3 regions of the Yersinia sp. SCPM-O-B-9106 (C-191) genome follow, and region 3 is predicted to be linked to each of the others. Evidence: predicted binding sites of a transcription regulator. Region 3 holds the regulator's gene; each other region holds the start of a gene.

Region 1 (11,241 bases), 200 kb from region 3:
GGCCATGAATAATTACCGCAGGAATATGGCGAATGCGCGTGACGTTATCGAGCAGTTGGTTATCGCTATCCAAAAAGCCCAAGTGGGTAAAATAGTGATTCTCAATGCGGGCAAATGCCAGAGCAAAGTCATCCTCACCGAAAGAAGCCGCGCTTTTGGTTGGCAGTAAAGTGACTGTTTCTCCCTCCCACAAGCTCCAAATTTTTGCGGCCTCCAATTGTACCGCTTTGTCCGGTGAGGTCAGCCGCTTGCGATAGGCCGCAGTGACATCACCCTGCTCTTCTGGCGCTAACAGGGATAACACGCGCTGCCATTTATCGGGGAAGAAGCGGGAAGCCCCGTCCTGATAATACCAATCCAACTCTTTTTTACGCAGAGTGAATATCCCACGCAAAACCATTTCACTGACCCGTTCGGGATAGGTTTCACCGTAGGCCAACGCAAGTGTCGAACCCCAAGAGCCGCCAAATATCAACCAGTTATCTACGCCGGCCATCTCACGCAGCCGTTCAATGTCATCAACTAAATGCCAGGTTGTGTTGTTATCCAAGCTGGCATGGGGCGTCGAACGCCCACACCCGCGTTGATCAAAAAGTAATACTTTGTATTTCTTTGGGTTGAAAAGTTGCCGGTGATAAGGCGCGATCCCGCCACCAGGGCCACCATGAATAAATACCGCGGGCTTACCCTCAGGGTTGCCACAGAGTTCCCAGTAAATCTGGTGACCATCACCTGTGTCTAGTAAGCCACTATCGTAAGGTTCATACGCTGGATAAAGCCCACGTAATTGTTCCATTATTTTTCCATGTTTGTTGAGACAATAAAGTTATCAAAGCTTATACAGCCCGCAGGGTCAACGATAAAACATTACATTTACGCCAATCAGCACATTAATTCCATCAACCGGTGATAAATACACCATAACTTAATTAATTTTCAGGTCTTAGCTCAAAACATGGCGCGTACTGGAGCGTAATAAGAGGGATTGATATTTAATAATATCTTTATTAAACAATATATTAAGTATATTCATGTTTTCTTCCCTTGCAACTCCCCCCCATTAGGTGGTTAATAGGTGGGCGTACCAACCTAACCGAAGGTAAAGAGAGGCAAGCCATGAGTAAGGGAATGGACAGCAAAAAGAACGCGAAGAAAAAGCCACTAAAAACACCAGCTGAGAAAAAAGCTGAGAAACGCGCTAAAAAGTCATCTTCCACTAGCGCAGAATAACGGACTTTTCGTCTCGTCAGTCAACCCGCCACGATAGGCGGGTTTTTTGTTGCTAATATTTAGGCATTACGGGGAAGAATAAGAATGTATTTTCGTGTCATCGATACAGAAACTTGTGGTTTGGAGGGGGGTATTGTCGAAATCGCGTCTGTCGATATGGTGGACGGATTATTGAGCAACCCTATGAGTGACTTGGTTAGCCCAGACAGGCCAATCAGTCTCGATGCCATGGTAATTCACCATATCACGGAAGAAATGGTGGAAGGTAAACCGCGAATTGCCGTTGCAGTTAGAAAATATCAAGGGAGCCCGTATTATGTCGCTCATAACGCCCCCTTTGACCGCGGTCTGTTACCGGAGATGGGTGGTCAATGGATTTGCACCTTAAAGCTCGCCCGTATGCTCTACCCTGATATTAAGCACAGTAATCAATATCTGCGTTACGCTTTGCGCCTGAATGTTTCAGTGCCAGATAATCTTTATCCACATCGTGCTTTGTATGATTGTTATGTCACCGCCGCACTGTTGCAACGCATCATACGAGACTCTGGGTGGAACGCCGAGCAGATGGTGGAAATGACGCAACAACCGCTGTTGTTACAGACATTTAAGTTCGGGAAATATCGTGGAAAAAGTATTGAACAGATAGCCCGGCAAGATCCGGACTACCTGCGCTGGATGCTGACCTCAATTGCCGACCTTACGCCAGATATGCGCCATACCCTGACACATTATCTGACATAACCGATTTTGTGAATCAAGCTAGAGAGAGAATAAAAGCATATTCCAAAGCAATATCTTCATAAGCTTTGAAGCGCCCTGATTTACCCCCATGGCCCGAATCCATATCGGTATAAAGCAATAATTGGTGGTCATCAGTTTTCATTTCTCGCAGTTTCGCGACCCATTTTGCGGGTTCCCAATATTGAACCTGAGAGTCATGCAACCCGGTAGTTACCAGCATGTGCGGATAATCTTGAGCTTTAACCTGATCGTATGGGCTATATTGCTTCATGTAATCGTAATAGGCCTTATCATTTGGATTGCCCCACTCGTCATACTCGCCAGTCGTCAGAGGGATAGATTCATCCAGCATAGTGGTGACCACATCAACAAATGGCACCTGCGCCACAACACCTTTGTATAATTCAGGCGCCTGATTAATAACAACGCCCATCAACAAGCCGCCCGCACTACCGCCCATAGCGAAAACACGATTAGCATCGCCATAACCCTTGGCAACCAATGTTTTGGTAACATCGATAAAGTCATTGAATGTGTTTAATTTCTTGAGCAACTTGCCATCTTCATACCATTGCTGCCCCAGTTCCCCACCACCCCGAATATGCGCCAGTGCAAAGACAAAACCACGATCTAACAGACTTAAACGGCTACCACTGAATACCGGATCCATGCTGCTGCCATATGAGCCGTAGCCATAGACCAACAGCGGGTTACTGCCTGGGGCAAAATGATCACGATGATAAACCAATGAAACTGGCACTTTGACACCATCCGATGCGGTGACCCAAATCCGCTCACTACGATATTTTTCTGGTGTGAAGTTTTTGACTTCCTGCTGCTTGAGCAACTGACGAGCGCCGGTATCCATATTAAGTTCATACATGGAGCTTGGCGTGGTCAGGGAAGAATAACCATAGCGCAACAGTTCAGTTTCTGGCTCTGGGTTATATGCCAACCAAGTGACATAGGTAGGGTCATCAAAAGTCACCGACTTCTGTTCATCGGTGACCCAGTGAATTTGCCGCAAATGCGTCAATCCCTCACTCCGTTCTTCCACCACCAGCCAATCGCGGAATAGGCTAAAGCCTTCCAACATAACCTCTGTTCTTGGCGTAATTAAGGGTAGCCACTGAGATTCATCAGCGAAATCAACGGGCACTTTAGCTGCATCGGCGATTTTATATAGACCGAAATTTTTGCCATCTTTATTCGAACGTAAATAAAAATGCTGCTTATAGTGATCTAAACCATATTCATGGTCTTTGCGGCGTGGCGCGAACATTTGCGGCAGCGGCTCGTGCTGATCGGCATCCAACAGTAAAATTTCAGATGTTGTGGTGCTACTGAGATGGATGACAATAAAGCGCTCAGATGTGGTTTTTTCCAACCCGACATAGAATGTATCGTCCGCTTCCTGATAAATCAGCTGGTCCGATGCAGGGTCAGTGCCCACGACATGGCGATAGACTTGATAAGGCAGCAACGTTTTTTCATGCTTACGCACGTAATACAGTGTTTTTGAATCATTGGCCCATTCAAAGCTACCCGACGTATTGCTGATAACTTCCTGCTGCCAGCTATCACTTTGTAAATGTTTTACCCGGATATCATATTGACGCCGTGATAAGAAATCCTCAGCCACTGCCAGTAGTTGATTATCTGGGCTAACATCCAGGCCCCCCAAGGTGTAGAACTCGCTTTCCGCCGCGCGTTGATTACCATCAAGTAAGGTTTCCCAACTACTATCCGCCCAAACCGGTTGGCGAACGTAAATGGCATATTCATTACCCGGTTCAAAACGTGTTTGATAGCGGTAGCCATTGCGGGTATAGGGGACGGACTCTTCTTGGGGCGGAATGCGGGAAACCATTTCCTGATACAAAGTTTCGCGAAGCGGTTGCAGCGGCTTCAACACCGACTCGGTGAACTCATTTTCAGCTTGCAGATAGTTCAGAACATCAGCATCAGTGCGCTCATCATCACGTAGCCAATAATAATCATCTGTACGGATATCACCGTGCATCGTCATCGGATAAGGGCGTTTATCTGCCTTTGGAGGTATGGTCATTAGTTGAAGTGTCCATCAGTGTTCGTTATCGCGAGAGTGACACGATTACCTGTCGATGCCAAGCGGCAGCATCTGCTTAAATTTGAGTTGAAAGAGTGTAATTCAATGATAAGCAACATGATAAACAGGTGCAGGATACCTTTACGCCAGCACCTGTTGTGATTAGCTTAATTCCACCCCTGCGGTCTCAAGCACGCAAGGTATAGGCGATAGTGCCAGCTTTACAATCAAGCACCACTTGGTAGGTTTTATCGCCTTTTTTACCACGAGCGGTCAATGGAACCTGCCAGATATCATCTTGGCCTGTAATGTCTACCGCGCTAATCCAGACAACCGGGCTATCAGTACCCAACCCTTTTTTATCCGCTTCCCAACGTGTTATACGATTTTGTAGAAAATCACGTTTAACTTGAGTCGCAACCTGAGATTGATTTAACCCAGTACAAGTAGGGACTTTTGCTACCCGCGGTTCCTGGGCCTGTACACTACTGATGGCACCGGCTAAAGCGACGGCCACTATTAAGGCGAGTCCTGTCTTTCTCATCATTCCTCCAGATATTATTATTTCTATCCTCTGGCTGGAACAATGATTGAAAGGGGGTTACAGAACGAATAGCGCTAAAAATCAATATGTTAACGCTATTTAATTAACACCGAGTAAATTCAATCACGTAAAACTGTTCCAACCCCGGATAGATCTCCTTAATCACTTTTTTCAGTTCATCCAGCGACATATTTTCTTGCTCGGCATGGTGTTGCGTCAGTGTATCCAAGGTGATTGGAGTGACGGATTTAACCAAAATATGGCAGAAAAATACGCCGTCTTCATTGCGACATACGCGCAGGGTTTCCCCTGGGCGAAAATCGGATTCACTGCTATCCCGGATAGTGATCGTTTTGCGATCGGCCAGAATATCCGCCTCAAACCGGCGAAAGAAGGTGATTTCACGATTCATTTTAGATCCCTTTTTCACTTCCTGCCGAAATCAGGCAGATTAAGCCGCTTGATTTTCATCAGGTTTGGATTTTTTCTCTGATGCGATTTTTTCAACTTTCGCTTTTGGCTGCCCCTCGGCGGAGGCCGCTGGCTGGGCACCCCGCAGAATTTGCCCTAATGCATCTTTGTTCTCTGCAAGGAAGAAGCTCAGAGCCTCGCGTTGATCTTCTTCAAGTGTTAAAGGTGACTGTGCCAACCATTCAGACAAATTGTCAGCCAAATCCAGCATTTTATCGTAGGCATCGGCTTCTTTTTTGGTTGTGAAAGTCATTTTTTCCTCACCCTGTCTTACCACGACGAATTTTATTTCAACGGCCATTGATACGCGTCCTCTTCACTTACAGATTACTGTACATAATCACAGTATAATGTGATTTGTCGGGGCGATGCAACCACCATCGCCCTCTACTGTGATTATTTTAATAAACGGGCTTTGCAGTTTTTGCCTTTGATCTTGCCTTGCTGTAACTGCTGAAGAGCCCGTTTGGCACTCGCCTTGCGAATAGCAACATAGGCATGAACCGGGAACATATCGATTTTCCCCACATCCGCGGCGGTCAGACCGGCTTCACCCGTTAAAGCCCCCAAAATGTCGCCAGGGCGAATTTTAGCTTTACGGCCACCATCAATACATAAGGTGACCATTTCAGGTTCCAGCATGGTGTTAGCACTGCGGCTTACCTGCTCGGCTGGCGTCCATTTCAGTTTCATTTGCATATAATCTTCAATGGCATGGGCGCGGGTCATTTCCTGTGGGGTACACAGGCTCACCGCCAGACCACTCATCCCTGCCCGCCCGGTACGGCCGATGCGGTGCACATGAATTTCGGGATCAAATGCCAGTTCGAAATTGACCACCAGTTCCAAGTCTTTAATGTCCAGACCCCGCGCAGCAACATCAGTTGCGACTAATACCCGGCAACTGCGGTTGGCAAAACGCACCAGCACTTGATCACGGTCGCGCTGTTCTAAATCGCCATGTAAGGCCAACACGCTGATGCCACGGGACTCCAGCGCCTCATAGACACTCTGGCAATCTTTCTTGGTGTTACAAAACACCACACAAGAAGCGGGCTGATAATGACTGAGGGCGGAGATCAACAGCGGCAAACGTTTTTCGCGTGTGGTTTCGAAAAATACCTGCTCAATCGCGGGCGCTTCATCACCATCATCAACTTCAACATTGACTGGCTGGCGCTGAACCCGCGCACTGATTTGCTCAATACCCGCCGGATAAGTCGCCGAGAACAGCAATGTCTGGCGCTGCGGTGGGGTATAGGCAATGACATCATCAATGGCATCGGTAAAACCCATATCCAGCATGCGGTCGGCTTCATCCAGCACCAGAATTTTGAGGTCATCCAGCACCAGCGTTTTCTTGCGCAAATGCTCCTGAATACGGCCCGGAGTGCCGACGACAATATGCGGGGCATGCACCAGAGAATCTAACTGATGGCCCATCGGCTGGCCGCCACACAGGGTCAGGATTTTAATATTTTGAGTAAATCGCGCTAACCGGCGCAATTCTTTACTGACCTGATCAGCCAGTTCACGTGTTGGGCACAGCACCAAAGCTTGAGTCACAAACTCACCCACAGCAATTTTGTCCAGCAAACCAATGCCGAAAGCCGCAGTTTTACCACTGCCAGTTTTGGCCTTTGCCCGAACATCCTGCCCATTGAGGATGGCCGGTAATGCTGCGGCCTGTACCGGTGTCATCTCGGTATAGCCAAGTTCATTAAGATTGGACAACTGCTCAGCAGGCAGTGTCAGGGAAGAAAAGGACGTTGTGCTCACGGCAGTAACTCTTATAACGGAATGGAATGGCAGCGATGGCCTGAAGGCGAGCGCAAGATTTTGGCGCGATAATACCAGATATAGGGCTATTGCCGGAACTATACCGCATCAATACCGATAAAATGGTCTGATTCTCTGCTTAAGAGCCAATACGCAATCGTTTTCGTCGCCATTTTGCCTTATACTCATGCCCGTAAAATTCATCGCGTGTCAAAATTTCCCACTGATGTAGGTACCTAACTATGCTGACTATTGGAACCGCTCTGCGCCCGAATGCCACCCGTGTCATGTTGCTTGGCTCTGGAGAGCTGGGTAAAGAAGTGGCGATTGAATGCCAAAGGCTGGGGCTGGAAGTGATTGCGGTTGATCGCTACGCCGATGCACCCGCGATGCATGTTGCTCATCGCAGCCATGTGATTAACATGCTGGATGGCGCAGCGCTCAAGCAGTTGGTCGAGCAGGAAAAACCTCACTATATCGTGCCAGAAATTGAAGCTATCGCCACAGATATGCTGGTTGAGTTAGAGAATATGGGCCAGAAGGTTGTGCCCTGCGCCGAAGCCACTCGTTTGACCATGAACCGCGAAGGTATTCGCCGTCTGGCTGCCGAAAAGCTGCAATTGCCCACCTCCAGCTACCGCTTTGCCGCTACCGAGAGTGCATTCCGCCAGGCGGTCAGTGAGATAGGTTACCCGTGCATTGTCAAACCGGTGATGAGTTCCTCCGGTAAAGGCCAGAGTTTGATTCGCAATGAACAGCAACTTCAGGCCGCATGGGATTACGCGCAGCAAGGTGGCCGCGCGGGCGGCGGTAAAGTGATTATCGAGGGATTGGTACACTTTGATTTTGAAATCACCTTGCTGACCATCAGCGCGGTTGATGGCATCCACTTTTGTGCGCCTATTGGTCATCGTCAGGAAGATGGCGATTACCGTGAGTCCTGGCAGCCACAAATGATGAGTGATATTGCAGTGGCGCGGGCGAAAGAAATTGCTTCCCAAGTGGTCACGGCGCTAGGTGGCTACGGGCTATTTGGGGTGGAATTGTTTGTCTGTGGCGATGAGGTTATTTTCAGTGAAGTTTCACCGCGCCCTCACGATACCGGCATGGTGACGTTGATTTCGCAAAATATGTCTGAGTTTGCCTTGCATGTGCGCGCATTTTTGGGCTTGCCCATTGGCACCATTCGTCAGTATGGCGCAGCGGCATCGGCGGTTATTTTACCCGAATTGACCAGCCATAATATTGCTTACCATGGGTTGGAAACCGCCTTGGTCGGTGACACGCAAATTCGTTTATTTGGTAAACCCGATATTGCGGGTAAACGGCGGTTGGGCGTGGCGTTGGCGGTAGCGGATGATATTGATAGCGCGATTGAAGTGGCAAAACGTGCCGCAAGCGCAGTCGTCGTGACTGATAAATAGTTGTGACAGGTAAATAGTTGTGACAGGTAAATAATCTGGCACTGATGAATAAACCCGCCATCACGGCGGGTTTATTGGCATTGAATAGCACAAAACCGGAGCTTATCCCTCGTACGGATCTTCTATTTCGTCCGCATCCTGCTCATTATCACGACGATAATCAGACTCATCACTCTCATCAAAGTCAGAATCTTCAAAGATAGGCATGGCTTGTGGATCATTCTCGTGCCGCTCGCGAATTTCTGCGGCGACCAAAGCAATCGCCTCACCACTGCTCATTCCTTCCGACATGAATTGGTGAATACGTTCGACAGCTTCTTGCTGTTCCTCATGAGAAAGTGAAGGCATACCCGCTAACATTGATTTATCTCCTGCATATAATTGATTCAGTATACCTGTTTATTGTTATTTAAAGTGAATCGCTATTTACGGTGGATTGACTGCCACTGGTGAACAGCCCCCAAACACTGGGTAATTTATGCTAATCTTGCCCAACTTTGGTGGTGAAAATACCTTTCTACCGCCTAATATGTTCAGCCGAAAGAAAAGAATCGTGACTCATGAGTGTGAAAACCCTGACCTGCAAAACCTTGCCTTATCAACCAGATGCCCTGCTCCAGCAATTCGCCCCCCTTGCCCATCAAGCTTGGGCCATGTTGCTGCACTCCGGATTTGCTGAACACACCCATAACCGTTTTGATATTCTGGTCGCCGACCCGCAAGTCACTCTCACCACGCGGGGCGAGCAAACAGAAATTATCAGTACGCAAGGCCAGGAGCTTTCCCTCGAAGATCCATTCTCTTTATTGCAGCAGCAATTGGATAAGTTTTCTCCCGCTATTTCGCCCCACCCTGACCTACCTTTTTTGGGCGGAGCATTAGGGCTATTTGGTTATGATTTGGGCCGACGGGTTGAGACACTACCGGTGCTGGCCGAGCCAGATATCGCCTTACCAGACATGGCCGTCGGCCTGTATGACTGGGCCTTGATTGCCGATCATCATTTGCAAAAACTGACACTGGTCTGTCATGGCGATGCTGAACAGCGCTTGCAGTGGTTGCTGCAACAAAGAAACCCCGAAGCCACTTTGCCATTTAAGTTAACCAGCCGGTGGCAAGCCAATATGTCGCGAGAGCAATATGGTGAAAAATTCCGGCAAGTTCAGGAATATTTGCACAATGGCGACTGTTATCAGATTAATTTGGCCCAAAGATTCAGTGCGGAGTATCAGGGTGATGAATGGCAAGCTTTTCTGACATTGAGCCGCAGTAATCAAGCGCCTTTTTCGGCTTTTATTCGCTTAGAAAAAAATGCAATTTTGAGTGTGTCACCGGAGCGTTTTCTATGGTTGGAAAATCATCATATTCAAACCCGCCCGATTAAAGGTACTTTGCCGCGGCTGGATGACCCCGAACAAGACCGTTTGCAAGCGGAGCGGTTGGCTAATTCCACTAAAGATCGCGCTGAAAACCTGATGATTGTTGACCTGCTGCGCAATGATATTGGCCGAGTTGCACAGCCGGGCACCGTGCAGGTACCGGAGCTGTTTGTGGTCGAGCCTTTCCCGGCGGTGCATCATTTGGTCAGCACCATTACCGCAATTCTGCCCACCGAATCACCGCCAACCGCATTATTGCGCGCCTGCTTCCCCGGCGGCTCGATAACGGGTGCGCCGAAAATTCGGGCCATGGAAATCATCGAACAATTGGAACCCCAGCGCCGCAACGCCTATTGCGGCAACATTGGCTATATTAGTTGCTGTGGCACGATGGACACCAATATCACCATCCGCACTCTACTGACTGAAAACGGCAAAATATATTGTTCTGCTGGCGGCGGAATTGTGGCTGACAGTCAGGAACAAGCTGAATACCAAGAGACATTTGATAAAATCGCCCGAATATTACCCTTACTGGGAAAGAGTTAATTTATGAATGAGTGGATTCTGTGAGTGCTATGTCTGTGAATGATAAGTTGATGAATGACCCGCTTGTGAATGACAAATTTGTCAGCCAATCGGGGCAAACTTTGTCTGACTTTATTAGCCGATTCCAGCTGCAACGGCCTCAACCTGGCAGTTTTTCTGCCAATGGCCGCCATGCTGCGGTATTAATTCCTATTGTTTGCCGACCAGAACCTACATTGCTGCTCACCCGGCGCTCCGATCATTTACGCAAACATGCCGGCCAGGTCGCTTTCCCCGGAGGCAAAGCCGACCCACAAGATTTTTCACTGATTGATACCGCGCTACGAGAAGCAGAAGAGGAAGTGGCGATCCCTACCTCCGCGGTACATGTTTTAGGGCAATTGGCTCCGCTCGACAGTTCCAGCGGTTATCAGGTTACACCGGTCGTCGGTTTGGTTCCCGCCAATATCGCCTTTCAGGGTAATGAAGAAGAAGTCGCCGGGTTATTTGAAATTCCCTTACGTGAAGCTCTCAGATTGTCGCGCTACTATTCACTGGATATTCATCGCGGGGGAATCAATCACCGGGTCTATCTTTCATGGTATGAAAGCCAATTTATCTGGGGGCTGACTGCGGCAATTATTCGCCGTCTGGCACAGCAGGTCAGTATTTGACACTAATAGGCATATGAATAGCGCGGGTAATGAGTGACCCGCTTCACAGCATGACGGTTAAAAAAGCTGAATTACAGCATAAAGCGATCCCTATCACCCCATCATCTCGATTTTTACTCTACTTTCTCTGCACAACCATTTTAAAAAAACTGTAAACTGACCTGTCAGCGTTATGAAATATCTGTAAAATATCTTTCATCACTATAAACCACTAAAAATGTAAGGTTAAAAGCTGATAGTGATAATGATTCATTGGTAGCGAAATGTCATGGTTGCGATATCAAATTGATAGCGCCAACACCAGTAGAAACCCAATTTACACGGCCCGGTGATAGCAATACTTAATACGAAGTAACCTGCAGCTATCTACTGGGTTCTTTACTTGATACAGATATTCTCG
Region 2 (11,241 bases), 2.0 Mb from region 3:
GCTTTTTTCCACCGTCGGTCAGAGACATACGGCGCTTTTTCTTGCGCACTGAGTTGTTGACGTAACTGAAAAATAAGCTCAAAACAGTTATCTGGTAGGGCCATTTTGTCTATCAATGGCTGCCACTGATAAAATTCTTCATCACTGATACTAAGATTTTCAGCCACCGGATTATGATTTTCATTCTGGCGGCTGAGTAGCAAAGAACGGAAGTTTTGTTTTTCTTGTACGCGATCCAGCCATAGGCGGATCAGCATTCGGTCATAAAGCGCTTCCAGACTGCTGTCTGCATCCGGCAACTCATTTGAAGCCGTCACCAACAAGCGCATAGGAATACTGTCTTCCCGATCACCATTACGAAAGCGCCTTTCATTAATGGCGGTCAGTAAAGTATTCAGAATAGCCGGGCCGGCTTTCCAAATTTCATCCAGAAAAACGATTTCAGCTTCCGGCAGATAACCTCCGGTCATGCGCTGATAGCGCCCTTCTTCTTTTAGCGCTTGAATAGACAGTGGGCCAAACACTTCTTCCGGCGTAGAAAAACGAGTCATCAGATATTCAAATGCCCGGGCATTGCGGAAAGCAAATTTTAGGCGGCGGGCAATCAGGCTTTTGGCTATCCCCGGCGGGCCAAGTAGGAATACACTCTCGCCACTGAGGGCGGCTAATAAACACAAGCGAATAGCCTCCTGTCTTTCATACAGGCCACTCTCAAGGGCACTGCTTAAACGGGAGATTCTTTCAGCTAATTGTGATGATTGCGCCATAATTGCTCTATATGTTCCGTTAGTTGATGAATTTTTACCTGATCAGTAGGAATAAATCCTCTTTTTCTTCATAAGATAGCTCATTGATTAGTAATATTTTTATATCATCGGCTATTTGTAGTCGATCTATTTCCGCTCTTTTCGTTGCTTGATTTAAGAGTAGGCAATCTATTGAAATGGTGCATACTGTGCGCCTTTTGGTGGGCGTCAAGGGACACAGAACCGATTATTTCGGTTCTCAAACGTACACATCAGGTTATGGATGTTCTAGCAAAAAGAAATCAATTATGAGCACAGAACATAAACAGTCTTTATCGGCGGTAACCCTGGCAGCAATAGGGGTCGTTTATGGTGATATTGGTACCAGCCCACTCTATACCTTGAGAGAGTGTTTTTCTGGTCATTACGGTTTTGATGTGCGTCCGGATGTGGTATTTGGTTTTTTATCACTGATTTTCTGGATGTTAATTCTGATTGTCTCGGTTAAATATCTGACCTATGTCATGCGCGCGGATAACGCCGGTGAGGGGGGTATTTTAACCTTGATGTCTTTGGCTGGGCGTAATACCTCTTCCAGAGCCACTTCAATTTTGGTGATCCTCGGTTTAATTGGCGGCAGTTTCTTTTATGGTGAGGTGGTCATCACCCCGGCAATATCGGTTATGTCGGCCATTGAAGGGCTGGAAATAGCCGCACCCGCACTTGATCCTTATATTGTCCCCTGCTCTATTGCCGTGTTAACCCTGTTATTTGTGATTCAAAAACACGGGACTGGTAGCGTCGGTAAATTGTTTGCCCCAGTGATGTTGGTTTGGTTCTTGACCTTGGCATTGCTGGGGTTACGCAGCATTATCGCCAATCCGGAAGTGCTGGCTGCACTGAATCCTAAATGGGCAATAAGCTTCTTTACTGAGTATAAATCTGTTTCGTTCTTTGCTCTTGGCGCGGTAGTGCTGGCAATTACCGGGGTGGAAGCCTTATATGCGGATATGGGGCACTTTGGTAAATTTCCTATTCGGTTGGCTTGGTTTACCGTGGTGCTACCCTCATTGGTGCTGAATTATTTTGGCCAGGGCGCGTTATTACTGAAAAATCCAGAAGCCATCAAAAACCCCTTTTTCCTGCTCGCCCCTGACTGGGCATTGATTCCATTATTAATACTGGCAACATTGGCGACCGTCATTGCCTCGCAGGCTGTCATCTCTGGCGTATTTTCTCTGACCCGGCAAGCCGTTCGTTTAGGTTATTTACCGCCGATGCGCATTATTCATACCTCAGAAATGGAATCTGGTCAGATATATATCCCGGTGATTAACTGGACACTGTATCTGGCGGTGGTATTAGTGATTGTTGGCTTCGAGCGTTCCAGTAATTTGGCTGCCGCTTACGGCATCGCCGTGACCGGTACCATGGTCATCACCAGTATTCTATTCTGTATCGTGGCGCTGAAAAACTGGCACTGGAACCGCGTCTTTGTCGGCTGCTTGCTGGTGGTCTTATTGATTATTGATATTCCAATGTTCTCCGCCAATGCCCTGAAATTGTTCTCCGGCGGTTGGTTGCCACTGTCATTGGGCTTAGTGATGTTTATCATCATGACCACCTGGAAAAGTGAGCGTTTCAGTTTGTTGCGCCGTATGCATGAACACGGTAATTCACTGGAAGCGATGATTGCTTCATTGGAGAAGTCACCACCGGTACGTGTTCCCGGTACGGCGGTGTATATGTCGCGGGCGATGAATGTTATTCCATTCGCGTTGCTGCATAATCTTAAGCATAACAAAGTATTACATGATCGGGTGGTGTTGCTGACACTGCGAACTGAAGATGCGCCGTATGTCCATAATGTTAATCGCGTGACCATCGAGCAGCTCTCACCGACTTTTTGGCGCGTCGTCGCCAGCTATGGTTGGCGCGAAACCCCGAATGTGGAAGAGATTTTCCATCGCTGCGGTTTGGAAGGCTTACCTTGTCAAATGATGGAGACTTCATTCTTTATGTCGCACGAGTCGCTCATCCTAACCAAGCGGCCATGGTATCTGTTCTTGCGCGGCAAGCTATTTATTGCCCTCAGCCGTAATGCGCTGCGCGCCGCCGATCAGTTTGAAATCCCGCCGAATCGGGTGATTGAATTGGGCACACAGGTAGAGATTTAACGTAGAAGGCCGTTAATCATAACGGCCTTTTTCACATTCATCATTCCCGTTTTTCATTTGTTCAGCGAAACGTTTCGATGGCGATCACAATTCTACCAAATTGGGTTTGCCTTCTGCTGCCATTTTTCTAAACTCAGTATCAGCGAAACGTTTCGCTGCTGGAGTCGAAAATGAAAAAAGGCGCATTACTGAATTCTGATATTTCTGCTGTTATCTCCCGCTTGGGCCATACCGATCAGATTGTGATAGGTGATGCGGGGCTGCCAATACCGGCAACCACCACACGTATCGATTTGGCACTGACTCGAGGCGTTCCTGGGTTCCTCCAGGTTTTTGAGGTGGTAACACAAGAAATGCAGGTTGAGAGTGCCGTCTTGGCGGAGGAGATTATTAAAAATAACCCGCAACTCCATGAAACGTTGCTCGCACAACTATCACAACTTGAGCAACACCAGGGAAACCAAATTGTTTTGCACTATATCAGCCATGAGGCTTTTAAAGAGCAAACCAAACAAAGTCGGGCAGTGATTCGTAGCGGGGAATGTTCCCCCTTTGCTAACATCATTCTCTGCTCCGGCGTAACTTTCTGAGGCGTTTATGCAACCTTTGCTGCAACTGAAAGGGATTGATAAAGCCTTTCCCGGCGTCAAAGCACTTTCGGGTGCTGCGCTGAGTGTCTATCCCGGCAGGGTGATGGCATTGGTAGGCGAAAATGGGGCCGGAAAATCGACCATGATGAAAGTGTTGACGGGTATCTACCATAAAGATGCCGGCAGTCAGCATTTCTTGGGTAAAGAAGTGGTGTTTAATGGCCCGAAAGAGTCGCAGGAAGCGGGAATAGGCATTATTCATCAGGAACTTAACCTGATCCCACAATTAACCATCGCCGAAAATATCTTTTTAGGGCGCGAGTTTGTTAATCGTTTTGGCGGCATTGATTGGAAAAAAATGTATGCCGAAGCCGATTTACTGCTGGCGCGTCTGAATATCAGCTACAGCAGCCATCGGCTGGTGGGCGAGCTTTCCATTGGTGACCAGCAAATGGTGGAAATCGCCAAAGTGCTGAGCTTTGAATCCAAAGTTATCATCATGGATGAGCCAACCGATGCCCTGACTGACACCGAAACGGCCTCTTTATTTAATGTTATTAAAGAGTTGAAAGCAGAAGGCCGCGGTATTGTTTATATCTCCCATCGGCTAAAAGAAATCTTTGAGATTTGCGATGACGTTACGGTGTTCCGTGATGGGCAGTTTATTGCCGAAAAACCGGTTAACACGCTGACTGAAAACTCACTGATTGAGATGATGGTGGGCCGTAAGCTGGAAGAACAATATCCGCGCCTGAATTTACCTCGTGGTGAAAAACGCTTACAGGTCAAACAGCTATGTGGCCCCGGAGTGACAAATGTCAATTTCACCCTCTACAGTGGTGAAATTCTGGGAGTGGCGGGTTTGATGGGCGCAGGCCGCACTGAGCTGATGAAAATCATCTATGGTGCGTTGCCGCGTAAATCCGGCTTTGTCATGTTGGATGGCCGTGAAGTCGTGACTCATTCACCGCAGGACGGTTTAGCCAACGGCATTGTTTATATTTCTGAAGACCGTAAACGCGACGGATTAGTGCTCGGTATGTCAGTTAAAGAAAATATGTCTTTGACTGCATTGCGTTATTTCAGCCGTTCAGGTGGCTCGCTCAAGCATGCGGATGAGCAGCTGGCGGTGGCGGATTTTATTCGTTTATTTAATATCAAAACGCCTTCCATGGAGCAGCCGATTGGTTTGTTATCCGGCGGTAACCAGCAAAAAGTAGCTATTGCCCGCGGTCTGATGACTCGGCCAAAAGTGTTGATTCTTGATGAACCTACCCGTGGGGTGGACGTCGGGGCCAAAAAAGAAATTTATCAGTTAATTAACCAATTCAAACAAGAAGGGCTGAGCATCATTCTGGTTTCCTCGGAAATGCCGGAAGTGCTGGGCATGAGCGACCGCATCATTGTGATGCATGAAGGCCAGTTAAGCGGCGAGTTCTCTATTGAACAGGCTACCCAAGAAGTGTTGATGGCCGCGGCCGTCGGCAAGCGCGATTTATTGGAAAAATAATTTATTTATACTCTAAATAATTCGAGTTGCAGGAAGCCAACGCACATGCGGCTTGAAATATGACGAGTAGAGCAGGAGTAATCAGATATGAGTTCCCAAACTATCAATACCAAGCGCTGGTTCAGTAAAGAATGGTTATTAGAACAAAAATCACTGATTGCGCTGCTGGTGCTGATTGCTGTGGTTTCGTCACTAAGCCCGAACTTTTTTACCCTTAATAATATGTTTAACATTCTCCAGCAGACTTCCGTCAACGCCATTATGGCTGTTGGGATGACGCTGGTTATCCTGACCTCAGGTATTGACCTGTCGGTGGGGTCATTATTGGCGCTGACTGGCGCGGTGGCGGCCTCCATTGTCGGGTTGGAAGTCAATGCGCTGGTTGCCGTGGGAGCCGCACTGGCTCTGGGGGCGTTTATCGGCGGCATCACTGGGGTGATTGTCGCTAAGGGCAAAGTACAGGCCTTTATTGCCACTTTGGTCATGATGCTGTTATTACGCGGTGTCACCATGGTTTATACCAATGGTAGCCCGATAAATACCGGATTTACTGATGTTGGCGATACTTTTGGTTGGTTCGGTATTGGCCGTCCATTTGGTGTGCCGACCCCTATCTGGTTGATGGCGATTGTCTTTATCGCGGCTTGGTACATGCTGCATCACACACGTCTGGGCCGCTATATCTATGCGCTGGGGGGGAATGAATCTGCAACTCGCCTCTCTGGTATCAGTGTTGATAAAGTTAAAATTATTGTTTATTCACTTTGTGGATTGTTAGCGGCATTGGCAGGAATTATCGAAGTTGCCCGCTTATCATCAGCACAACCTACCGCCGGTACCGGCTATGAACTGGATGCAATAGCAGCCGTAGTTCTGGGGGGGACTAGTCTCGCTGGGGGTAAAGGGCGGATTGTTGGCACCCTGATCGGTGCATTAATCCTCGGCTTTTTAAATAACGGTTTGAATTTATTGGGTGTCTCCTCTTACTACCAAATGATCGTCAAAGCAGTCGTTATCCTGCTTGCGGTGTTGGTAGACAATAAAAAGCAGTAGGCTATTTTACTTGCCATTTTGGGCTTGGGCAGTGCTCAGAATCCTCACGTACTTTGTGTACGCTCCGGTTCTTGTGCGCTGGCCGCACCCAAACTGTCTGCGACAATAACGCCTACTAAATTGAATTTGCTAACCCCTACAGGAATTGCGACCATGAAAATGAAGAAACTGGCTACTTTGATCTCTGTTGTTGCATTGAGCGCTACCGTAAGTGCTAACGCGCTGGCAAAAGACACCATTGCGTTGGTGGTTTCCACACTGAATAACCCGTTCTTTGTTTCAATGAAAGACGGCGCACAAAAAGAAGCGGATAAACTGGGCTACAACTTAGTGATTTTGGATTCCCAAAACAACCCGGCTAAAGAATTGGCTAACGTGCAGGACTTAACTGTGCGCGGTACCAAGTTGCTGTTGATCAACCCAACAGATTCCGATGCAGTGGGCAACGCGGTTAAAATGGCCAACCAGGCAAATATTCCCGTCATTACTCTCGACCGTTTGGCTAATGCCGGTACCGTGGTGAGTCACGTGGCTTCTGATAACCGTTTTGGCGGCAAAATGGCCGGTGACTTTATTGCGAAGAAAGTCGGTAGCGATGCCAAAGTGATTCAATTGGAAGGGATTGCTGGTGCATCTGCTGCTCGTGAGCGCGGCGAAGGCTTCAAGCAATCAATGGAAAAAAACAAATTCCAATTGTTGGCTAGCCAACCGGCTGATTTTGACCGGACGAAAGGTTTGAACGTCATGCAAAACTTGCTGACCGCTCACCCTGATGTTCAGGCGGTGTTTGCTCAGAATGACGAGATGGCGCTGGGCGCATTGCGTGCCTTGCAGACTGCGGGCAAAACTGATGTTCTAGTGGTTGGTTTTGATGGCACTGACGATGGTATTAAAGCTGTCGAGAGTGGCAAAATGGGTGCAACTATTGCTCAACGTCCAGACCAGATTGGTGTTATTGGTGTACAAACCGCGGATAAAGTATTGAAAGGCGAGAAAATACAGGCCGTTATCCCGGTTGACTTGAAGTTAGTCACCAAACAATAAAAAAGAAAAGCAGGGCACTACGCCACCGTCGCGGTAATCTGGGCGGTGGCGTCATCTACAAAGGAATAAATACGATGGAAACAGGTAAACTGGTGGTCTTGGGCAGCATCAATGCCGACCATATTCTGAATATTGAGCAGTTTCCACGTCCGGGTGAAACGGTGGTAGGGGAGCAGTATAAAGTTGCTTTCGGTGGCAAAGGGGCTAATCAGGCCGTTGCTGCTGGCCGTAGTGGGGCGAATATCGCGTTTATTGCCTGTGTGGGTGAAGATGATATTGGTGACCGGGTACGCCAGCAGTTAGCCAGTGATAATATTGATACCAAACCCATCGAAGCTGTCGCGGGCAGCACTACCGGTGTGGCGCTGATCTTTGTGAATGGTGAGGGCGAGAATGTCATTGGTATTCATGCTGGTGCAAACTCGGCGGTAACTCCTGAATATCTTGGCCGCTACCAGCAGCAGGTTATCGGCGCAGATGCATTATTAATGCAACTGGAATCCCCACTTGAGACAGTTATCGCCGCCGCCAAATTGGCGAAACAGCATCAAACTCAGGTTATCCTCAATCCCGCCCCCGCCCGTGAACTGCCCGACGAGCTGTTAACGCTGGTGGATATGATTACCCCAAATGAAACTGAAGCTGAGCGCTTAACCGGTGTTCATATTGAGCAGGATGATGACGCAGCGAAAGCCGCGCAAATTTTGCATGATAAAGGTATCGCGACCGTCATTATTACTTTGGGCAGCCGTGGTGTGTGGCTCAGTGAGCGCGGCCAGGGTAAATTAGTTGCTGGGTTCAAAGTGAATGCCGTAGATACTATTGCCGCCGGTGATACATTCAATGGCGCATTACTGACAGCTTTATTGGAAGGCCAATCGATGGACGTAGCCGTCCGATTTGCGCATGCTGCGGCCGCTATTGCAGTGACGCGCCCTGGCGCACAACCTTCCATTCCATGGCGGGCCGAGATCGACAGTTTCTTACAAGACCGGGTATAACTTTGGCCACCATGAAAGATGTCGCCCGTTTAGCGGGCGTATCAACCTCAACTGTCTCGCATGTTATTAATAAAAATCGTTTTGTTAGCGATCCTATTCGCGACAAAGTGCTGGCTGTCATCAAGCAACTCAACTATGCCCCGTCTGCATTGGCGCGTAGTTTAAAACTCAATGAAACTCGGACTATCGGCATGTTGGTCACGGCCAGTAGCAACCCATTTTACGCCGAAGTGGTTCGTGGTGTGGAGCGCAGTTGCTATGAGCGCGGCTACAGTTTGATTTTGTGTAATACCGAGGGTGATATTGATCGCATGAGCCGCAGTATTGAAACTTTGATGCAAAAACGTGTCGATGGTTTGCTACTGATGTGCACCGAAAGTCACCGCCCGTCACAAGATATTCTGCGTTGTTATCCTTCCCTGCCAATCATTATGATGGACTGGGCCCCTTTCGAAGGGGTAAATGACGTCATTCAGGATAACTCTTTATTAGGCGGGGAAATGGCAACCTCGTATTTGATTGCCAGAGGATATACTCGCATCGCCTGTATTGCTGGCCCACAAGATAAAACCCCCGCTAAAGAACGTTTGGAAGGATACCGCCAAGCTATGGAACGCGCGGGTCTGCCGGTGCTTCCAGGTTATGAAGTGGCGAGTGATTTTGAATTTGGCGGTGGTTTGGTGGCCATGAAACAGCTACTTGCATTACCGCAGCCCCCTGAAGCCGTTTTTACCAGTAATGATGCTATGGCGGTTGGGGTTTATCAGGCTTTGCATCAAGCCGGATTATCAATTCCGCAAGATATGGCGGTCATTGGTTATGATGATATTGAAATCGCACAATATATGACGCCACCTTTGACGACTATTCATCAGCCGAAAGATTCCCTCGGCGAGCTGGCCATTGATACACTTATTTATCGACTGAATAACCCGGAAACGGAACCACAAGTTCTGATTCTCACTCCCGAGCTGATAGAGCGCGGGTCAGTTGTAACCCACTAAACTTCACTCTCTACGGGCTGCGTGACTTTTTTCACATTACGGCCCTGAATTAAATTATCGCCATCTTTAGGTTTGAGTAATAAGAACACCACGGATGACAGCAATGTCACCGCACCCATGGTAATAAAGGTGTAGTGGAAGTGATCAATATTATTCCCAACCGACAACCCATCATAAAACCGCAAAACAACTGCACTGATGGCAACGCCAAAGCTAATCGCCAGTTGCTGGGTTACCGCCAAAACACTGTTACCCGAGCTAGCATTGTTATCCGTTAAATCAGCCAAAGTAATCGTGTTCATCGCGGTGAATTGTGTCGACATCGCCATACCCAATACAAACAAGGGCAATATCATCATCCAAGGCGACATGCCCGGTGATTGAAATGCGAATAAAGCAATCAACACACCGATAATGGCTGTGACACCGACCAAAACCGTGCGGTAACCCAATGAACGTAAAACTTGAGTCACGGCTGATTTTGCCATCATCGAGCCAATGGCGGTGGGTGCCATCATGCAACCGGCAATAATAGCGGAATAACCAAATCCGACTTGCAACATCAGCGGCACCAAGAACGGAACACAGCCAGTCCCTAAACGTGAGGCTACGTTACCGGCAATCCCAACGGAGAAAGTTCGGGTTTTAAACAGTGGCAAACCAATCAGTGGATTTGGATGGCCTTTGGCATGGAATATATAGAAGAGCAGCATTAATAACCCACCCAATAGCGCCATGGCGGGTAGGTAGCTGGCAATATCGGGCCGCCCCATGATTTCCAAACTCACGGATATCAAGACTAAACTGCTACCGAACAGCAAGAAACCGATAATATCAAAGGCGCGTTTGGGCATGGTGAAGTCCGGCATATATTTACGGGCATAAAAGATACCCAACAAGCCGATAGGAATATTAAGAATAAAAATCCAATGCCATGTGGCGTAGGTCACCAGCAAACCACCTAATAATGGCCCTATTACCGGGCCAATTAATCCTGGGATAGTGACAAAGTTTAATACCGGTAGTAACTCACTGCGCGGATAAGCCCGAATAAGTGCCAACCGGGCGACGGGCATCATCATCGCGCCACCCACCCCTTGAATCACACGGGACGCCACTAAAAATGGCAAAGAGCCGGAAAGCGCGCACAGTAATGAACCCAGCGTAAATAATGAAACGGCCAAAATGAAAACTCGCCGAGTTCCGAAGCGATCTGCCAGCCAGCCACTCACCGGAATCAACATCGCTACTGTCAGGGTATAACTGATAATAGCCGACTGCATGGTGAGAGGTGAGCGGTTAAGGCTTTCAGCGATTGAAGGGAGTGCCGTATTCAGTATGGTGGCATCCAAAGCCTGCATAAAGAAAGCCATGGCGGCTATCCAAGGGAGGCCAGCCATGCTGCGCGCAGATTTTATCATTGTCCGTCCTGATTATATTGGGTGGGGGTAGCTACCCTCTCTATATATAGATATAAACAACATTTGGCCGTTAGTCTTTCTCTTTTAATAACACCTGACAAGCCAGTAAAGCGCCTTGGCTATTTCCTGCCAGAATGGTATCGACAATATCTTGATGGTGTTGCAGCTTAATCACTTCATCGCCGGTAATCGAACGAAAGTAACTGTGATAAACCGAGCTAAACAAATTAGCGAAAGAGGTTAAAAATGGATTGCCACTGGCTTCATAAATAAGTTGATGAAACTGGGCATCCACTTGAATCCATCTCTCACGATTAAAATGGGCATGCAGCTCTCGCATTTCTGTCATTAATGATGCTAACAGGGCTTTTTGTTTTTCGCTGGCATTGATAGCAGCCAGAGAGCAAGCTTGAGGTTCGAGTGACCGCCTTAATATAAGGAAGTGTTGCATGACTTGATCGAAGTTCTCTTTGGTCATCCACCAGGTCAGTAATTCTTGGTCAAGGAAGTTCCAATTAGTTTGCGGCATAACTCTGGTGCCAATACGGGGGCGCGGTAATAGCATCCCTTTTGCGGCAAGCATCTTTACAGCTTCGCGGACTGCGGTACGGCTAACACCAAATTGCTCCCCCAACTCTATCTCGCCAGGCAATATACTGCCGGCTTCATATTCCCCAGCAAGAATACGCTGGCCA
Region 3 (11,241 bases):
TTGCGCAGGCGAAAAGTTTGAAACGCCAAAATGTTTTACTTTGCCGCTTTGGTGTAACTGAGTGAATGCCTCAGCCACTTCGTCTGCATCCATCAATGGATCTGGGCGATGAATTAGCAACAAATCAAGGTAGTCTGTATGCAGATGCGTCAAAGATTGTTCTGCACTTTCAATGATATGAGAGCGGTCAGTAATATAATGTCCCAAGGCATGCTCTGGCTTAGCTGTGGTGGCAATGCCACATTTACTGACTAACTCCAGTTGGCTGCGTAGGGAGGGTTTAAGACGTAATGCTTGCCCGAATGCCTGTTCGCATTGATAACCGCCGTAAATATCAGCATGATCCGCAGTTGTGATACCCAACTCAATATGTTGCTCGATAAAAGTCAACAATTGCGCCGGAGTCATGTCCCATTCCATCAGCCGCCAATAACCGCAAATCATGCGAGAAAATTCAGGCCCGATCGGAGCCAGTTGACTACGTGTATCCATTATTAGCTACCTCATTTATTTATCTGCCCATAAGCATACACAACCCGCAGAAAGGTTAAATCCTCCCTGGGCAATGAATTGGGGCTGATCAACGAAACCGCCATAATCGCTAAACACTAAGGCAAAATAATGGCGCATCAGAATAATGAAGGTTGTTCTGGTAAGGGATCATCCTGTTGTTTGTTAGCCCGCTGCAAACGCAACAGCCGTTGACGACACAACCGCAGGACATCTCGCTTTTGCGGGTCACTCATTTTTATCCAATGAAAGCGCTCATCCCGGCTACGCATACACCCACGACAAAAGCCACGGTCATCTGTTTGGCAGATACCGCGGCACGGGCTGGGGATGTCAAAAAACTCAAGTTGCTGAGCCAAATCGCCTCCTGCTGCTGACATACCTGAAGAACTTGAGGTTGCAGCTAACACCCCTGCGGCCCCAAGTACAAAAGGTATACTTTAATTGAAGACTGCTTCACGGCGGGTGACAAGTCTTATTATTCATCATTCCTCACAAGGCACCCTGATGACTAAGGTTATCTTAAGTTTTATTCAGTAGCATTCTGTCAATTAGTAAACTGTAGGGTCTTATTTTCACAATGAATGCTCGATATAAGTTACAGTGTAACGATTTGGTTTTTATTTTAGCCAATGCTCTGTTTTTTACTCTCTTCCAGAATGCGCTGTTTATTGATAAAGCTTGGTCGCTCATTCACTTTGACAGCAGTGACAGTTATGTCTTTGCCGCCACTATACCGGTGGTCATTTTCTGCGCTCTTAATGTTATTTTCAGCCTGTTGGCCGTACCCGTGTTACGCAAGCCCATTATTATTCTGTTTCTGCTCGGAGGGGCCGTCAGCAACTATTTTATGTTCAGTTATGGTGCCGTTATCGACGCCAATATGCTGCAAAATGCTTTTGAAACCAATGCGCAAGAAGCTACCGCCCTTTTCACACCGCGCATGGCTTTGTGGCTGCTAATGTTAGGTATCTTCCCCGCCACTCTTGTCTGCTTGGTGCGCATCAACGCAACGCGCCCTTGGTGGTATATGCTGGGGCTGCGAGCTGCCAATATCCTGCTATCAACCGTCATTATCATGCTTGTCGCAACACTGTTTTATAAAGATTACGCCTCGCTTATCCGTAATAATAAAAGCATCGTTAAGATGCTCACACCGAGTAATTTTGTCAGCGGTAGTGTCCAGTTCGCCAAACATAAGTATTTCGCCAGTAATATGGCGCTAGTGACAATAGGCGAAGATGCCCATAAAGGCCCTTTAATTAGCGGGCAACAAAAGAAAACCTTGGTCATTTTAGTGGTGGGTGAAACTGCCAGAGCAGAGAGTTTTTCCTTGGGCGGCTATGGCCGAGAAACTAATCCACGCTTGCAAAAACAAGGTGTTATCTATTTCAAAAACGCATCGTCATGCGGGACTGAAACTGCGGTTTCGGTACCCTGCATGTTCTCCAATATGTCACGTAAAAATTATGATGCCACACTGGCCAGCCACCAGCAGGGCTTGATGGATATTCTGGCTCGCGCCGGGTTAAATTTGTTGTGGCGCGAAAATGACGGCGGCTGTAAAGGTGCTTGCGACCGCATTCCCCATCAAGACGTCACCCAGTTACAACTCACTACCGATTGTGAGAATGGTGTCTGTTTGGATAACGCATTGCTCTACAAGTTAGATAATTATATCAATGGAATACAAGGCGATAGCGTGATTGTACTGCACCAAATGGGCAGTCATGGCCCAGCCTATTACCGCCGCTCAACACCCGAGATCCGTCAGTTTTCGCCAACCTGTGATAGCAACCAAATTCAGGATTGTACCTCCCAGGAGTTGGTGAATACCTACGACAATTCCATTCTTTATACTGATGCGATGCTAGACAGCACCGTTAAATTGCTGCAACAACATCATGATAAATTTAACACCGCGCTGGTCTATCTCTCTGACCACGGCGAGTCATTGGGTGAGAATGGCCTGTATTTACACGGAACGCCCTATATGTTCGCCCCCAGCCAGCAAACACACATACCTTTATTGATGTGGTTATCTCCTGAATATACAAAAAACTATGGCATTAATCGCCAGTGTTTATCAGATAGCGCCCAACACGATGAAGTTTCACAAGACAATCTCTTCCACACCCTCCTGGGGATGATGAATATTCAAACTACTGAGTATCAGCCTGGAATGGATTTACTACAGAAATGCCGGAGTTAAGATTAATCGGTAAAATGCCCCAATAAATAGCCAAACTTAGTGCCAGTTTCTCCTCTGCTGGCATTTTTTTCTTGACCTAGACCAATCGGTCTATTAATCTTTTAAGCATGAACAAAATACAGCACGCACATGTAGACACCCGTGAACATCTGTTAGCAACCGGTGAGAGCCTCAGCCTACGCCTCGGCTTTAATGGTATGGGTCTCAGTCAGTTGCTCACCACTGCGGGTATCCCGAAAGGGTCGTTTTATCACTATTTCCGCTCGAAGGAAGTATTTGGTGAGGCGATGCTACAGCGCTATTTTGATCGCTATGATGCTGCAATGGAAAACCTATTGACGGGTTCACAAGGTGATAAACGTCACCATTTGCTGCACTATTTCGCTCAATCTATTGCTAACTATTGTGGCAGTGAATGTCACAATGCTTGTCTGGCGGTTAAACTATCAGCCGAAGTGAGTGATTTATCCGAACCTATGCGCCACGCGCTAGATATTGGCACCGCTCGCGTCATTGGTCGATTGCAAGATGCTATCGAAGCCGGTGTTGAAGAAGGCTCTTTGCGTATCATGCTGTCCCCTGCTGCGACCGCAGAAACGCTCTATGCCTTATGGCTCGGCGCGTCACTGCGAGCCAAGGTGAAACGCTCCGTTACGCCGCTGACCTGTGCGCTAGAAAGTATCGAACTGATTTTACAACCAGCCCAATAATCCAATGATCCTGAGTTTACTATTTTTTATTTTCAGGATTTACCCAGTCACTAGTCGACTGGTCTATTAATATAGGACGCACCATGAAGACTGCTAAACTGTTCTCCCCTTTGAAAGTTGGCGCGCTCACTTTGCCGAACCGTGTATTTATGGCCCCGCTGACGCGCTTGCGCAGTATTGAGCCAGGTGATATTCCAACACCATTGATGGCTGAGTATTATCGCCAACGCGCCAGTGCGGGTTTGATTATCACTGAAGCAACACAGATTTCTTTCCAGGCGAAAGGTTATGCCGGGGCTCCGGGGTTACACACGCAAGAACAGTTAAACGCATGGAAAAAAATCACTCAAGCCGTTCATGATGACGGCGGACATATTGCCGTACAGTTATGGCATGTCGGTCGTATTTCGCACAGCAGTTTACAGCCGGGCCAACAAGCCCCTGTTGCGCCCTCAGCAATTGCTGCAGACACTCGCACGACGATCCGTGATGAATCCGGGGCTTGGGTTCGTGTTCCCTGCTCTACCCCGCGCGCGTTGGAAACGGAAGAGATTCCAGGCATCATTAATGATTTCCGCCAGGCGACAGCCAATGCTCGTGAAGCTGGGTTTGACTATATCGAATTGCATGCGGCACACGGCTATTTATTGCATCAATTTATGTCTCCGGCATCAAACCAGCGTACCGACCAATACGGTGGTAGCATTGAAAACCGTACTCGCCTGACGTTGGAAGTGGTTGATGCCACTGCGGCTGAATGGGGTGCTGAACATATTGGTATCCGTATTTCACCGCTGGGGCCGTTCAATGGTCTGGATAATGGTGAAGATCAGGAAGAAGCGGCGCTGTATCTGGTTGAAGAATTAAACAAACGCAATATCGCGTTTCTGCACATTTCTGAGCCAGATTGGGCGGGTGGCAAGCCTTATTCGGATGCATTCCGCGATGCTGTGCGCGCCCGCTTCAAAGGTGTGATTGTCGGTGCCGGTGCTTATACTGCAGAAAAAGCTGAAAACCTGATTGAGAAAGGATTTATTGATGCCGTCGCTTTTGGCCGTAGCTATATTTCCAACCCGGATCTGGTTGAGCGGTTGCAACAAAATGCGCCACTGAATGAACCTGACGGCGAAACTTTCTACGGCGGCGGTGCTAAGGGCTATACCGACTACCCGACCTTGTAATCTATCAATCTATTGGTTTCATAACGGTCAGGCTATGCCTGGCCGTTCTTATTTGCACCACATAAACTGACCGTCATAGGGTAGTGAGTGCAATGATATTACTATATGATTATAAATTAGCTTTGATTTGCAATAAATTTTCAATTTTAAATTATTGATAATAAAGAGGTATTATGAAGCGCTTACTCCATACCATGATCCGCGTTGGTGACTTACAACGTTCCATCGATTTCTACACCAAGGTATTAGGAATGCGTTTGCTGCGTACTAGCGAAAATACCGAGTATAAATACTCACTGGCATTCGTCGGCTATAGCGATGAGAGTGAAGGCTCAGTCATTGAGCTGACTTATAACTGGGGTGTAGATAGCTACGAAATGGGGACTGCATTTGGTCACCTGGCACTGGGTGTGGATGATGTTGCCGCCACCTGCGACCAAATTCGTCATGCTGGGGGCAAAGTGACCCGCGAAGCTGGCCCGGTAAAAGGCGGTAATACAATTATTGCTTTTGTCGAAGATCCCGACGGTTACAAAATCGAGTTAATCGAGAATAAGAGTGCTGGACACGGCCTCGGAAACTGATTAACCAGAGGGCACCAACAAGGTGCCTTTTTTCTCATCGCGATATCCCCCTGCATCCCACGCCAAAATTTGACATAATGCGTGCTGAATTCGTTGAAGATAAGAAACTGATGGCAGATAAAAGTGACCTTAACGCCCTGAGTGGCCGTTTTCGTGGGTATTACCCCGTAGTAATTGATGTGGAAACCGCCGGTTTTAATGCTCAAACCGACGCATTACTCGAAATTGCCGCCGTCACCTTGCAAATGAACAAGGATGGCTGGCTGTTGCCTGATGAAACGCTCCATTTTCATGTAGAGCCGTTCGAGGGTGCCAATTTGCAACCGGAAGCGCTGGCATTTAATGGGATAGACCCCACCAATCCATTACGGGGTGCGGTCAGTGAACATGATGCTTTACACGCCATTTTCAAAGCCGTTCGTAAGGGATTGAAAGATAAAGGCTGCAACCGCGCCATTATCGTCGCGCATAATGCCCACTTTGATCACAGCTTTGTGATGGCGGCGGCTGAACGCGCTAGCTTGAAGCGCAACCCGTTCCACCCCTTTGCCACCTTCGATACCGCAGCGCTCAGTGGGTTGGTTCTGGGGCAAACCGTATTGGCAAAAGCTTGCCTGACGGCAGGTATTCCGTTTGATAGCAGCCAGGCACACTCTGCTTTGTACGATACAATGCAAACGGCAAAATTATTCTGTGAGTTAGTCAATCGTTGGAAGAAACTCGGTGGCTGGCCGGTACCTGCGGGCGAATCCGAGCAATAGGGTTCCAGCAAAAAATAGACATTGACCCATTAAAAAAGGTGGCCAGCAAGCCACCTTTTGTTTTTTATACTGACCTGCCAGCATATTACTCTGCTGCGGGTTTTTCTTCTTCAGTACGGTATTTATCTGCCGTTTCTTTCAGCAGTTGTTGCAGTTCGCCACGCTGATACATTTCCATCAGGATGTCACAACCGCCGACCAATTCGCCGTCAACCCAAAGTTGTGGGAAGGTTGGCCAGTTAGCATATTTTGGCAACTCAGCACGGATGTCAGGATTTTGCAAAATATCAACATAAGCAAAACGTTCGCCACACGCGGATAGCGCCTGTACCGCCTGAGCCGAGAAACCGCAGTTTGGCAGCTTAGGCGAGCCTTTCATGTAAAGCAGGATTGGGTTTTCTGCTATCTGGCGCTGAATTTTATCAATCGTCGTCATTTCTTGCTTCCTCAAGCCATTTCGTGGCTACAATACTTAGAACCTAACCATTAGGGCTATTTTATTATTGCGTCCTGTCTATTGTAGCGACTGTCACTACTGGAATAAAACGCCATCTTTTGCAGGGGCTTTACTCTGTCAGCAAATGGTTATATTGTCAGCTACAAATATGTGCATTCAGAATAACATTTTTGATCCCATGACTTCATTATTATCTTCATCGTGGGATACCAGAAGTACCGGGCAGCTAACCCGTTGACATATGGTTGATTTAAGGCCATTTACCGGGTGAAAAAGCGACGATTGCGACGCCATTAATGTTTTCTCACAATATCGATTCAAATCCTGTCGCTCTCTGCTTTTTTATATCCTGAGTTTCAGCAATACTGTGACTCTTCGTATTCATTTCAGGGCCAAGGTTGGTAGCGTTATTATGCGTTTAATTCTTACGCTGTTTGTGCTGCTGTTTACCCAGCTATTTCTAAACCTTGCGCATGCTTCGCCGCAGGCTCACGTCTCGGCTGAGCAAAAGAAAGGCCAAATCAGTCAGGCCAACTCTGATGACCGTAAAAAACGTAAAGCCGATAAAACAACTAAAAAAGCCAAAGTGACCAGCAATAAAACCGCCAGTAAAAATGTCACAAATAAAACAATCGCCAATAACGATAAAAAGAAAACAGCGGCTACTGCCAGCAAAGCCATTAAGAAGAAAACACCGGAAGTCACTAAAACTACAGGAAAAAAATCAAGCAGCAGTAAAACAATTCCGAGTAAAACAATCGCAACTAAAAAACCACAGATTAAAACCGCAGCCAATAAAAAAGCGGCGGTGAGTAAAACAGAGAAAGTCGCTTATGGCCGCCACCGAAATAAAGCCCAAGGTAAAGCGGATGCCGAATTAGCGGCAAATAATAAGATAAAGCTCAGCCCTGCACATAAAAAACGCTACCAGCACGCCAAACAGACTGCGATGAGTAAACTGATGAAGCAAGTCGGTAAACCTTATCGCTGGGGCGGTACCTCCCCTAATACAGGTTTTGATTGCAGCGGGCTTATTTATTACGCCTATAAAGATGTCATCAGAATAAAAATGCCGCGTACAGCGAATGAAATGTATCATTTACGCGATGCTGCGCCGGTTAAGCGCGCTGAATTAGAAAGTGGGGATTTAGTCTTCTTTAATATAGCTAATCGTGGTGTTGCTGATCATGTCGGTGTTTATTTAGGCAACGGCAAATTTATTCAGTCGCCGCGTACGGGTGAAGACATTCGTATTAGCATGCTAGATAATGACTACTGGCAAGATCATTATGTTGGCGCTCGCCGCGTCGTAACACCCAAAACTATTCGCTAATCAGAATCTATTCGCTAATAAAAACCATTCACTAATATCGAACCCGGTAACGCTATCGGGTGCCAATAACCCAATCATCACTCCCCTTAATCGAATAACATCAGTGCATGGTTTTTACGCAATACCCCATCAAACGATATGGTTATCTCTGTCATTTCTGTTGAAAGTTGTTAAGATTAATACCCACAACAAAAATACAACAATTACGATTTTAACCGCCCCTCACCCTATCTTAGCGACTGCGAAAGATCGGATTTGAGGAGCAAACACCCTGAGCAACCCCGAAAGGAGAGAGCGATGTCTTTTGAATTACCGGCATTACCTTATGCACAAAATGCACTGGAACCGCACATTTCTGCAGAAACGCTGGAGTACCATTACGGCAAGCACCACAACACTTATGTGGTCAACCTCAATAATCTGATTAAGGATACTGAGTTTGCGGGTAAATCCTTGGAAGAGATTATTAAAACCTCCAGTGGCGGTGTCTTTAATAATGCAGCCCAAGTCTGGAACCACACCTTTTACTGGCACTGTTTATCACCAAATGGTGGCGGCGAACCTACTGGCAAAGTTGCCGATGCCATTAATCAATCCTTTGGTTCTTTCGCTGAATTTAAAGCACAATTTACTGATGCGGCAGTGAAAAACTTTGGCGCAGGCTGGACGTGGCTGGTCAAAAAAGCGGATGGCACACTGGCGATTGTCAGTACCTCAAATGCGGCAACACCGCTGACGACTGCGGATAAACCACTGCTGACGGTGGATGTATGGGAGCACGCTTACTATATTGATTATCGTAATGCGCGACCAAAATATCTGGAGAACTTCTGGGCTTTAGTGAATTGGTCTTTCGTTGAGAAAAATTTAGCCTGATACCGCGCAAACAGAAAGATACACACGTGGTTATTATCAGTAGAAATAATTAAGGGCGGGTTAACCGCCCTACTAATGGCTTCATACCGGCAAGCGGTTTAATTAATTCATTACCGCCACGAAGCTAAAAACAATAATCATTGCCAGCGCACCAACAGTCGTAATCAGCGACATTTTCAGATTGGTATCCATAAAAACTCCTCAGCCGGTTAATCTTTATACTCGTCATACTTCAAGTATAGTAAGGTAAAGGCACACAATTAGTGCGTTAAATCATTTTCCCACAGTTAAGAAAAAAAATCTTGTGCTCATTACGCACTTTATAACATTGATTAACGCTTTCACTTTTCCTCCAGATCAGCCAAAATTCGCAGTTCATAACTGTATGCCGACTCATAACGTCCAATAAAACCTCTCAGACAGCCTGCTGATTCAACTTACCAGCCTACTATCGTGTTTCTGTCTGAGCGGTGTTCGAGTCATACGGGCAAACGATTAACATAATACTTACCTGCTGTAACAGGTGAGCTTAGGAGTCATTCTTTTTATGGCAACGATTAAAGATGTGGCCAAACACGCGGGTGTGTCCACCACCACCGTTTCGCACGTTATCAATAAAACTCGTTTCGTCGCCGAAAATACCAAAGCCGCTGTGTGGGCGGCCATTAAAGAGCTGCATTATTCGCCCAGTGCTGTGGCCCGCAGCTTGAAAGTTAATCACACTAAATCAATTGGTTTGTTGGCAACATCCAGTGAAGCACCCTATTTTGCTGAGGTGATCGAAGCGGTTGAAAATAGTTGTTATAGCAAAGGTTACACCCTGATTTTATGTAACTCTCATAATAATCTTGATAAACAAAAAGCCTATCTATCCATGCTGGCGCAAAAGCGTGTCGATGGATTATTGGTGATGTGTTCTGAATACCCTGAACAATTGCTGGGGATGTTAGAAGATTATCGCAATATTCCAATGGTGGTGATGGACTGGGGTACCGCCCGTGGCGATTTTACTGACTCGATTATTGATAATGCATTCGAAGGTGGCTATTTAGCTGGCCGTTATCTTATTGAGCGCGGTCATCGTGATATCGGTGCTATTCCCGGTCAGTTATCACGGAATACCGGTGGTGGTCGCCATCAGGGCTTCCTGAAAGCACTGGAAGAGGCCAATATCCCGCTACGTGACGAATGGGTGGTTCAGGGGGATTTTGAGCCAGAATCCGGTTATAAAGCTATGCACCAAATTCTGACGCAAAAACACCGCCCGACCGCCGTATTCTGTGGCGGCGATATTATGGCGATGGGGGCAATATGCGCGGCGGATGAATTGGGCCTGCGGGTGCCACAAGATATTTCGGTGATCGGCTATGATAATGTGCGCAATGCGCGGTATTTCTCACCGGCGCTAACCACTATTCATCAGCCAAAAGAGAGATTAGGTGAAACCGCTTTTGCCATGTTGCTCGACAGAATTGTCAGTAAACGCGAAGACCCACAAACGATTGAAGTACACCCTAAGCTGGTCGAGCGCCGCTCTGTTGCTGATGGCCCCTACCGCGATTACCGCCGTTAATCTTCACCTGCCGGTAGCCCTCATGTTACCGGCAGCTAACGCTGTGCGTTCAGTCCTCAATCACGGCATTATCATCTTTTAGCCATTCATTATTAAGTGTGACACTGTCACCTAAATACGCCAGCATCCATGCTAAAGCTGGCGAATGATTATTCTGCTCCCACGTCAAACAACACGGGCTATCAGGAAGTGGCTCGGCCAAGGTTAATACCACCAGTTTCCCTTGTTCAATCAAGGGCGACACCATATGCGCGGGCACCATTCCGACACATAATCCTGCACACAGGCAATCTATTCCCGTCGCCCAATCGGGTGCCACTAAACGCTGTTGGTTATCCAAGGTCCAGGTGTCTCGTTTCGGCAGATTTCGCGCGGTATCCTCCAAACAGAGTGAGGGATAAGGCCGCAATTGGTCATCAATAAGGGAACCGGTTAAGTGGGCTAAGGGGTGATTGACGCTCACCACACAATGCCAAGTCAAAAAGCCCATGTCGCGGAAGATAAACCGCCCGCCAACCGGAATGGCGCGAGTCGCCCCAATGGCCATTTCAGCTTGGCCATCCGCCAGTGCATCCCAGACACCATTAAATACCTCATAGCGTACCCGCAGTTCGATATCAGGAAAATGGCGATAAAAATCCAATACTAAGCGGCGACTCCGCTGAGGTTTGACGATTTTATCGATCACGATATTGAGTTGCCCACGCCACCCATTCGCCACTTGCTGGCACTGTCGCCGCGTGCCATTCATTTTTTTGATAACATCTCGGGCTTCTTTGATAAAAACCCTGCCCGCTTCCGTCAATTCTACATCCCGGTGACGCCGTACAAATAACGGCACGGCCAGCCATTCCTCCAACTGGCGCACGGTATAACTTACCGCTGACGGGACGCGGTGCAATTCTTGAGCAGCAGCGCTGAAACTCCCGGTGCGGGCAACTGCATCGACCACATCCAATGAATATTCTGACCACATGATTCTGCACTTCCCTTAGACTGAATATTTACTATCAATTTTTTTGATAGCATGGCGCAAATATTACC

What was found. Region 3 encodes PurR, which represses purine synthesis genes. Its sites were predicted from a motif close to CANGCAAACGTTTGCNTG; they were not measured.
Region 1: the regulator PurR is predicted to act here: its motif matches at 6,987-7,004, upstream of purT (formate-dependent phosphoribosylglycinamide formyltransferase).
Region 2: the regulator PurR is predicted to act here: its motif matches at 3,064-3,081, upstream of rbsD (D-ribose pyranase).

Annotation. Positions count from the first base shown of each region.
Region 1 covers NZ_CP110791.1:2,507,969-2,519,209, forward strand. Annotated here, with positions in the region: gene pip (prolyl aminopeptidase) at 1-796, opposite strand, end outside; gene exoX (exodeoxyribonuclease X) at 1,315-1,974, shown strand; gene OP863_RS11620 (S9 family peptidase) at 1,988-4,042, opposite strand; gene yebF (protein YebF) at 4,230-4,586, opposite strand; gene yqfB (N(4)-acetylcytidine aminohydrolase) at 4,690-4,998, opposite strand; gene OP863_RS11635 (YebG family protein) at 5,038-5,358, opposite strand; gene dbpA (ATP-dependent RNA helicase DbpA) at 5,454-6,836, opposite strand; gene purT (formate-dependent phosphoribosylglycinamide formyltransferase) at 7,079-8,260, shown strand; gene OP863_RS11650 (YoaH family protein) at 8,363-8,620, opposite strand; gene pabB (aminodeoxychorismate synthase component 1) at 8,821-10,188, shown strand; gene OP863_RS11660 (CoA pyrophosphatase) at 10,239-10,841, shown strand.
Region 2 covers NZ_CP110791.1:4,358,965-4,370,205, reverse strand. Annotated here, with positions in the region: gene ravA (ATPase RavA) at 1-767, opposite strand, end outside; gene kup (low affinity potassium transporter Kup) at 1,055-2,923, shown strand; gene rbsD (D-ribose pyranase) at 3,094-3,513, shown strand; gene rbsA (ribose ABC transporter ATP-binding protein RbsA) at 3,521-5,023, shown strand; gene rbsC (ribose ABC transporter permease) at 5,111-6,076, shown strand; gene rbsB (ribose ABC transporter substrate-binding protein RbsB) at 6,230-7,120, shown strand; gene rbsK (ribokinase) at 7,195-8,121, shown strand; gene rbsR (ribose operon transcriptional repressor RbsR) at 8,124-9,125, shown strand; gene mdtD (multidrug transporter subunit MdtD) at 9,122-10,546, opposite strand; gene OP863_RS19670 (FadR/GntR family transcriptional regulator) at 10,617-11,241, opposite strand, start outside.
Region 3 covers NZ_CP110791.1:2,309,373-2,320,613, forward strand. Annotated here, with positions in the region: gene OP863_RS10590 (aldo/keto reductase) at 1-492, opposite strand, end outside; gene OP863_RS10595 (DUF1289 domain-containing protein) at 630-869, opposite strand; gene eptA (phosphoethanolamine transferase EptA) at 1,091-2,722, shown strand; gene OP863_RS10605 (TetR/AcrR family transcriptional regulator) at 2,830-3,432, shown strand; gene OP863_RS10610 (alkene reductase) at 3,516-4,613, shown strand; gene gloA (lactoylglutathione lyase) at 4,787-5,197, shown strand; gene rnt (ribonuclease T) at 5,308-5,958, shown strand; gene OP863_RS10625 (Grx4 family monothiol glutaredoxin) at 6,044-6,394, opposite strand; gene OP863_RS10630 (C40 family peptidase) at 6,828-7,748, shown strand; gene sodB (superoxide dismutase [Fe]) at 8,046-8,624, shown strand; gene OP863_RS10640 (YnhF family membrane protein) at 8,727-8,816, opposite strand; gene purR (HTH-type transcriptional repressor PurR) at 9,172-10,197, shown strand; gene punR (DNA-binding transcriptional activator PunR) at 10,247-11,173, opposite strand.